4 regions of the Pseudoalteromonas aliena SW19 genome follow, and region 2 is predicted to be linked to each of the others. Evidence: predicted binding sites of a transcription regulator. Region 2 holds the regulator's gene; each other region holds the start of a gene.
What was found. Region 2 encodes LexA, which represses DNA repair genes until DNA is damaged. Its sites were predicted from a motif close to TACTGTATNNNNATACAGTA; they were not measured.

Region 1 (2,212 bases), on a different contig from region 2:
GTTCTACAATTGCTTTAGCGGCATACCAAAGCGGTAACGATTCTGCTCGTGCACAGTCGCGTATATGGCTCAATGTTTTGTCGCCAATACCGCGTGCTGGCGTATTAATTACGCGCTCAAATGCGGCATCGTCTTGACGATTACCTACTAGGCGTAAGTACGACAGCGCATCTTTAATTTCTTGGCGCTCAAAGAATCGCATGCCCCCATAAATACGGTATTTTAAGCCTTCCTGAAGCATAGCTTCTTCGAGTACGCGTGATTGCGCGTTACTTCTGTATAAAATTGCCGCATCTTGAAGGGCATTACCCGCATTTAGCCAACTTCGTAATTTACTGCTTACAAAGCGTGCTTCGTCTAACTCATTAAATGCTGCATAAATAGAGATTGGCTCGCCATCGTTACCGTCGGTCCATAAGCTTTTACCCATACGCTCTGAGTTATTTTGAATTAATGCGTTAGACGCTTTCAAAATAGTCGCGGTTGAACGGTAGTTTTGTTCAAGACGAATGGTTTCTGCGCTAAAGTCAGTTAAAAAACGCTTAATATTTTCGATTTTAGCACCGCGCCAACCGTAAATACTTTGGTCATCGTCGCCTACAATCATGATGCTATTTGTATCGCCAGCAAGTAACTTTAACCATGCATATTGAATGGTATTTGTATCTTGGAATTCGTCTACGAGCATATGTGCAAAGCGCTGCTGGTAATGACGCAGTAACGTTGGGTTATTTTTTAACACTTCGTAGCTACGTAGTAATATTTCAGCAAAATCAACTAAGCCAGCTCTATCACAGGCTTCTTGGTAGGCGGCATAAACACGCAGCATCATTTGCTCGTTAATATCGTATGCTTGAATATCTTTAGGGCGAAGTGCTTCATCTTTTTTGGCGCTTATGTACCAGCCAAATTGTTTAGCAGGCCACTTTTTATCATCAATATTCATCGATTTTAATAAGCGCTTGATCATCCGAAGTTGATCGTCAGAGTCTAAAATTTGAAAGGCTTCAGGTAAATTAGCTTCACGGTGATGAGCACGTAAAATACGATGAGACAAACCATGGAACGTACCAATCCACATACCACCTACAGGGGCTTTTAGTGTTTCTTCAACGCGGCTGCGCATTTCTTTAGCTGCTTTATTAGTAAAGGTAACTGCAAAAATACTGTAAGCAGAGGCTTGCTCAACTTGCATAAGCCACGCAATACGATGAACTAATACTCGTGTTTTACCAGACCCAGCACCTGCTAATACCAGCATGTTTTGTAGTGGGGCTGCAACGGCATCGCGTTGTTTGTCATTTAAGCCATCGAGTAATTGTGAAACGTCCATCGTTACGCCTTTTTAATCAATATTGTGGGCAGTATAGCAGGTGTTTTTGTTAGGCTAAATAAAATACTGTTTTTATAAACAGCTATTTATAAAATAGCCTTAAAAACGAGTAACTTGCTAATTTTTTGAACAAACAAAAAAGCGTAAATGCACAATAAAAACTGCTAATTTGACCTAAAGTTAGCAAAATTTACTAACTCTCTAAATCTAGGGTGATTTAACTATTTGATTTGTAAGCTTTAATAAATTGGCATAGAGTGTGTAAGTAAATAATTATAAAATCAAATAAATACAGAGGTTAGTATGGCAGATCAAGGTTCTGGCGGTAACGTAATCGCAGCATTATGTAATATATTTTTTCCTGGTTTAGGGCAGTTAGTGCAAGGGCGTATTTTAGCTGCTATATTTTTTGCACTTGCTATTGTAATAAGTTACGCACTAATTTATGTACTTATAGGTTTTGTACTTGTTCCTATTATTTACTTATGGTCGATTATTGACGCCGCGCGTTATAGATCGCGAAGTTAACGGTTTTAAAGTTGAGTAAAATAGCGCCCATGTGGCGCTATTTTACTTTATATGTCCTGTGGTTTGCGGGCGTTTACGTATATAATTACGCAATTAAAGATTTACAGGCAAACCCTATGGAATATCAATTTATTCGCGACCCTATTAGTGGGCTACGTATTAAAATAAGCAGTGAACACGCTATTATTGGTCGCTGGCTAAACGAAGAAATAGGCAAAGACAAAGTAGCTATGGTGCAAGCACTCATTGCATCGGTGAGTTCAAGCTATGAGCCGCTAACGCTAAAAGGCCAAGAAATCGATTTAATCTTAACGAAAGACGAAGCATTATTTGAAGCCCATGCGCTTCATC
Region 2 (2,212 bases):
GCCATTTCCATTGCGATCCTGTAATTTTAATAGTGAGATCAGCCTTACTGGCATCTTCCATTGCAATTAGAGTTTTAGTGGCCGGTATAGCCATAGCAATTAAAATAACAAACGGAATAGCAGTCCAAAGTATTTCTACTTTCGTGCTTTCGTGAAATTGAGCAGGCACTGCTCCTTTAGATTTGCGGTGATGAATGAGTGCCCAAAACATAATGGCAAACACGATTACCCCAATCACACAACATATGAAAAATATAGTCATGTGCAGCTGATAAACATTATTACTTATATCAGTTACGCCTTTACGCATATTAAATTGGCTATTTGCCAACACTTGCTGCGGAAAAACAAACAGTATAAGCCACAAGGTAGAGCTCAATTTACCCATGTGACGACTCCTTTGATGCTGTTGCGAGTGCAAAGCGAAGAGGCATACGGCTTAAACGCCAATTCGTTATTTTTATTTTTGTATTAATACCCTCGTCCTTATTAAACAATAGGTATTACACTGCGCTAACCAAGGTTTTATTGTAAATATGTGTATTCTCAAAACTAAAAACAATGAGTTACTGTTAGCCCAGCCCATTAATAATTAGCTAAAGATTAACCAACAAGCAAGTTTTAGTATGAAAATTAAACAAATGATATTAACGGATTAGCAAAAAAACATGTCACTTTTAAAATTTTAAAATGATGCGAACTGAGTTTTGATAGGGGTTACAAATAACATAAGGGGATAAAAGAGGAGTGCAATAAAAATTATTTAGTAAGGAGCCTTGTAACTAAAAATGCGTACTAAAAAGCACGCATTTATAAAATCAGTAATTTAACACTGCATTAAATTAGTGAGTTATTTAATGCGCTAGAATGATCATGTTTTTACTAAAATTGGTATTACATCCAATCAGCGTTACGAATAACCCCAACAGCCAAACCTTCAATATTAAAAGATTCGTTTTCTAAATCGACTTCAATTGCTGAAAAATCATCATTTTCAGCATGCAGCAGTACTTTTCGACCTGCTTTTTCAAAGCGCTTTACAGTTACATCATCATCAACACGTGCAACTACAACTTGCCCATTTTCAGCAACTTGAGTTTTATGCACCGCCAATAAGTCGCCATCCATAATACCTATATCTTTCATGCTCATACCGTTAACACGCAGTAAAAAATCGGCAGCAGGTTTAAACATTAATGGATCAATTTTACAATGACTTTCAACATGCTCTTGCGCCAAAATAGGCTCACCGGCCGCTACTCGGCCAATTAGAGGCAAACCTAATTGCTCAGGTTCTTCTTCTTCAACAAGTTGAATACCTCGGCTTGCGCCTGGCTTCATTTTAATAACACCTTTTTTTGCAAGTGCTTTTAGATGCTCTTCTGCAGCATTGGCACTTTTAAAACCTAGTGTTTGTGCAATCTCTGCACGTGTAGGGGGCATACCAGTGTCTTTAATAAAAACTTTAACTAATTCGAGTATTTGAGCTTGGCGCTTCGTTAATGGTCGCATATAACTGGTTTTCCATACAGTACATTTAACTGTGAGTATATACAGTTAAATAAAAATCGCAAATTTAAATTAAGCTAAACAAACTATGCGATTACCAGCTAATAGCGTTTGTTTTTCATAATTAATAAATCCCCTTTCACACTTACAAAAACAAAATCTGGTTACATAAATTAAACAAGTGTATTTTTATATTTACAATAATAGTCATATTAAACACACCTCAATGTTAATGGGTTGAAAACAGCTTATTAACATGTACACTTTATAAGAACAAAATAAATTCAAAAGGATTATCAAATGAAAAAATACTCACCATTATTTATTGGCCTACTGTTCAGTGGTTATACGCACGCTCAAGTTCCACTTTTTGAAGTTCAATACTCTAACATTTCACAAAGCATGACTGCACAAGCAAGTACTCAATCTCAATTTGGGCAACCACTTTTTGAACTAAGCAGCAACACAGATGCTTTTTTCTTACCTATTAAAGGTAATAATATTGAGTTTATTAAAAGCACAACAAGCTCATCAGCAACAGGTAGTCTAATTTGGGTTGGTAAAAGCTTAGATGGTGACGAAGTTACACTCATCAAATCGGAAAAAGGGATTTCTGGTACGGTAAAAGTAGGCGAACATGTTTACAAATTACAACCAAATAAACACTCTGGTCATAACTTCATTGAACTGGATCCAGCAAAAC
Region 3 (2,212 bases), on a different contig from region 2:
ATCATCAGCAAAATACAGTAAATCATCAGTAAGTGGATTTTCAATAATGGCGTCTAAGCGCGCTTTTACCCACTCTTTATTACCGAGTCGGTATTGCTCTCTTATTTGAATTTCTTGTGCTTCACTATCATCCATGCAGGCTTCAAGTAAGCTAAAAGCAAGTTCGCTATCAACCCCTTTTAATTGTCGATAAAGCCTAACTAATAATTTATTTTTTAACGCAACCGCAATTGCACCATGCGCGACTTGCAATAAAACCTGCGACGCTAGAGGAAAATAATCGTTTTCATCTGTTATATTTTTAAATGTTAATCGGCAGCGATTTAATAAATAGTTTGATTGCGCTTCATTAAGTGTTTCAAAGCGCGATAAACTCTCACTGTGCCCTTCACGTGTCGTAGTTAAACCTAAATCTCGCATTACAAACCGGTTTTGATGATTCACATCACCACGACTGAGCTTACCTGCAAATAAAAACTCAAAATACTCGTAAAAATCACTGCGGCTGTTAATAACATACTGGCTATAAAGCGGGGCAAGCTCTTGTGGGCAATCTTTAAAAAATGCACATGCAATATCCACTAGCACACCTTTAGCAGCGCTCTTTTTAAAGCTTATTTGTTCTGGGTAACTACTTAGTAACTCAACCAAGGAAGGTTTCGTTAAATGTGTTAAAAGCTGTGCATAGTGCAGCTCGTTTGGCTCAAATAAAATACCGGCCGTTTTTAGCGTATAGATAGCCTGATGCGGTGACGCTATTTCTTCATAATTGAGCGACTGCGCCTGTACTAGATAAGGCTTTCGTGAATATACACGCGCCAACATACACTGGCTTTGCTCATCAAGCTGGTTAATTTTAGCAATAAACACTTCATGTTTGGGTTCAAGCAAGTGTATACACTTGCTGGATACAAACTCAATAAGCTCTCTAAAATGCGCTAAATAGTACTTTGCTGGTAATTCTTGTTTCATAACATCGCCACAACTGTATATAAAAACAGTATCCAGTATTTGCACTTATTATTCAATCTTAAAATTACTCTAATGGTGATTTACTATATCCGTTCGCCCTTTCGATATTGACGCTAAGTAGCGACTTAAAGTTATTGTACTTTAGGATCAATATAGGCTTTCAACTGATGCAGCAAGAAAAAGCTTAAAATAAATAGATGCTAGCTTATATAGCGACTCCGATTGCGCGCGATCGTTTATAATACATCAAAACTAACTCACTATTTTTCTATGAGCTCAGCTCTGTTGATTACTGTGTTATAAATAGCCATGCCTTTCTTACCTGTTTAACAAATCTGAAAGGATTTTTTCACAAGCCTACAAATTGGCGTACTGCACCTGTATTATTGAAAGCCTATGCAAATTTAACCACAAGCTAAGGTGCACAAATGCGTTTATTACATACCATGTTACGAGTTGCTGATTTGGACAAATCAATTGCGTTTTATACTCAAATATTGGGCATGAAAGAATTACGTCGCGCAGATAATGAAGAGTATCGTTACACCCTCGCGTTTTTAGGCTATGGGGATGAAAAAGATAACACAGTGTTAGAGCTAACCTACAACTGGGATACTCATAGCTACGACTTAGGCAATGCTTATGGTCATATCGCGATTGAGTTTGACGATATTTATAAAGCCTGTGCAGATATAAAAGCCGCAGGTGGTAATGTTAGCCGGGAGCCTGGCCCTGTAAAAGGTGGCACCACTGAAATAGCCTTTGTTAAAGACCCTGATGGCTATGCTATTGAGCTTATTCAGAAAAAAGAAAACATGAATCGTTTCTAGATTAATATAAAAAGGTGCTCAAGGCACCTTTTAACGTAATTGACTGTCTTTACTACCACGTCGGTTAACCGTGCTAGCACCTGCTCTTTTGCGCTCAATAGTAGCTTGGCATTGAACACAATAGCGTACGCCAGGTAGTGCTAACCTTCGAGCTTGCGGAATTGCCTCATCACACTTTTCACATAACTCGGCACTCGCGCCTGATATTAAATTACTTCTTGCATATTGTACAGCGTCATTCACACTTGCATCTATTTGATCTTGAATTGCACCGTCTCGTGCCCACCCACTTGCCATAATGCCCTCTAATAATCACTAAATTTAAGATCATATTAGCAATTAAAAACTTTATTTTTGCTGAATAAACGGATTTTTGGATTTTTGGATTTTTGGATTTTTGGATTTTTGGA
Region 4 (2,212 bases), on a different contig from region 2:
CGACAAAGGCTGCTCCTTGATCCATTCCTGCTTCAGCTAACATTGCAGGATTCACAAACACGATATAAACCATGGTGATAAATGTAGTTACCCCAGCGATACACTCACGGCGAACCGAGGAACCATTTTCATTAATTTTAAATAAGGCTTCGAGCATAATAAACTTATGATAATAAAAAGTGACGAGATTTTATCATAAAAATAATTTTTTACAGGACATTTTACCTTGCGGTATACTAAACTATTGAAGTAGCTAAAATAACAAAAAGACGAATATGATAAATACAACACCAACAGGCCAGAATTTAGAGCAACAATTAGACAATATATTGTCTTTTGTAACGCAACCTAATGATGCTAATTTAGCACCAAATAATGAGGATCGCCCGCAAAGTTCCCTTAATAAGGCACTTTATTATTTAAAAAATGACCAACATCCACTTGCCGCAAAATGGATGCGTTTGGCTGCTATGTCGGGAGATCACCGAGCACAATTTTATTTGGGACTGTTTTTTGTTAAAGGGCAAGGCGTACCGCAAAGTGTTTTTCATGCTACGGCATGGCTAAGCTTATCAAGTAGTCAAGGTCATGAACCTGCGACGGCAGCTTTGGCCGATCTACGTAAACATATTGAAACCAAACGCTTTAAAGATGCACAATGTTATGCTGCTAGTTTGTATGAGCAAATTCACCAGTTGCAGTTTTCTCATTTGATCTCTCATACTTCCCCTACAGAATAATCATCTACGTATTTTATTCATAAAACACCTGTATAAAGTCACCGTAAAAAACGCTGCAATCACCTGCTAGCTAAGTCATAGTAACAATAGCACTCTATAATTAAAATTTAAGCTAGAAGTGGTATGAAATATAAAAACATTAATTATCAAAGACCTACTTAAAAATTAAATCTAATTGAATATTTAAAAAAGAATAACTGTACAAATAAATAGCAAATAATACTTGCGCAAAAGCACTGTATAAACTACTGTATATAAATACTGTATATAAACCCAGTGAGATAACTAAAATGTTACAGCCTATTACAATTAGAACAGTTAAAAGCTACCAGCAAGACGATAAAAGTGATTGTGTTAATTTAATTCAGATTGAAGATGAGATATCTGCGACATTTGAGTTATTAAAGGTGCTACATCAGTACAATAATCTAAACGCTTGGACATTATTAATCGCACCGGATAACGTACCTAGTAAAGCATTACTTGATTCATGCTCTATTGATACAAGTAAATTACTTGTTATTAGACAAAAGCACCTAGTCAATTTAGAGTATGTATTAAATTCGGCGTTACATAACGGTAATTTTTCAGCAGTAATTACATGGACAGACATAGTAAATAACCAATTACTTAATAGCTTATCTTTAGATTTGAGTAAAACACGAACAAAACTTTACTGTTTTACAAATAATATTCAAATTACAAAGATACCCCATAGCCAACAAGCTTGTTAAACTAACGCTTTTATACTGTGTAGAACAACTATGAACTCACTGAACTCTATAAGCTGTTTATGTGGCAGTCAGCAAGAATATGCAGACTGCTGCGAACCTCTTCATTTAGCAAAACAACAAGCTCAGACTCCTGAACAACTAATGCGTTCGCGTTATACGGCTTATGTACTTAAAAATGCAAAATATGTTTACCAAACCTATGCAAGTAAAAAGCAAGCTGAAAATCCTGTTAAAGAAATAAACGATTTTGCTAACAGCTGTCGATTTATAAATCTTGATGTCATTAGCTCACACCATGATGGAGATAAAGGCGAAGTAGAATTTAAAGCTCAGTACTTTTACCAAAGTCTGTTTTGTGAACTTCACGAAAAATCGCAATTCATTAAAGAAAATGCTCAATGGCGTTATTTAGATGGCACTATATTTCCAGTTACGGATATTAAGGTGGGTAGAAATGATGATTGTCCATGTGGTAGTAATAAGAAATACAAAAAATGCCACAGTGTGTAATATATAATTTTATTTAACCCCTTTACATAAGTAAGGATTGTTGATTATAGGCAGTCCTTTACTGATATAAATACACTTAAGCCCCCCTCTACTCTTGTAGCTACCTTATTCATGTTTATGCCAATTATTACGGTGTGTAGTTAGCGTTTAAACGCTACATTTACCAGTGCACCAAACTTGCTTATACCGATTCGCTTAATTAAGTGATCTATTTTGAGGGAAGGAAAT

Region 1: a site for LexA is predicted at 1,398-1,417, ahead of uvrD (DNA helicase II). Genes of this name have one in related genera too.
Region 3: a site for LexA is predicted at 984-1,003, ahead of PALI_RS00535 (exonuclease domain-containing protein). Genes of this name have one in related genera too.
Region 4: a site for LexA is predicted at 987-1,006, ahead of PALI_RS01405 (SulA-like leucine-rich domain-containing protein). Genes of this name have one in related genera too.

Annotation. Positions count from the first base shown of each region.
Region 1 is NZ_AQGU01000022.1:523,016-525,227, reverse strand. It holds gene uvrD (DNA helicase II) at 1-1,333, opposite strand, end outside; gene PALI_RS04565 (hypothetical protein) at 1,637-1,861, shown strand; gene PALI_RS04560 (YacL family protein) at 1,978-2,212, shown strand, end outside.
Region 2 is NZ_AQGU01000028.1:182,818-185,029, reverse strand. It holds gene coxB (cytochrome c oxidase subunit II) at 1-388, opposite strand, end outside; gene lexA (transcriptional repressor LexA) at 895-1,512, opposite strand; gene PALI_RS16035 (M12 family metallo-peptidase) at 1,810-2,212, shown strand, end outside.
Region 3 is NZ_AQGU01000017.1:91,774-93,985, forward strand. It holds gene PALI_RS00535 (exonuclease domain-containing protein) at 1-972, opposite strand, end outside; gene gloA (lactoylglutathione lyase) at 1,401-1,802, shown strand; gene PALI_RS00545 (DksA/TraR family C4-type zinc finger protein) at 1,833-2,099, opposite strand; gene PALI_RS00550 (hypothetical protein) at 2,151-2,212, opposite strand, start outside.
Region 4 is NZ_AQGU01000018.1:118,077-120,288, reverse strand. It holds gene PALI_RS01415 (NCS2 family permease) at 1-157, opposite strand, end outside; gene PALI_RS01410 (tetratricopeptide repeat protein) at 276-740, shown strand; gene PALI_RS01405 (SulA-like leucine-rich domain-containing protein) at 1,031-1,474, shown strand; gene PALI_RS01400 (YchJ family protein) at 1,505-1,984, shown strand.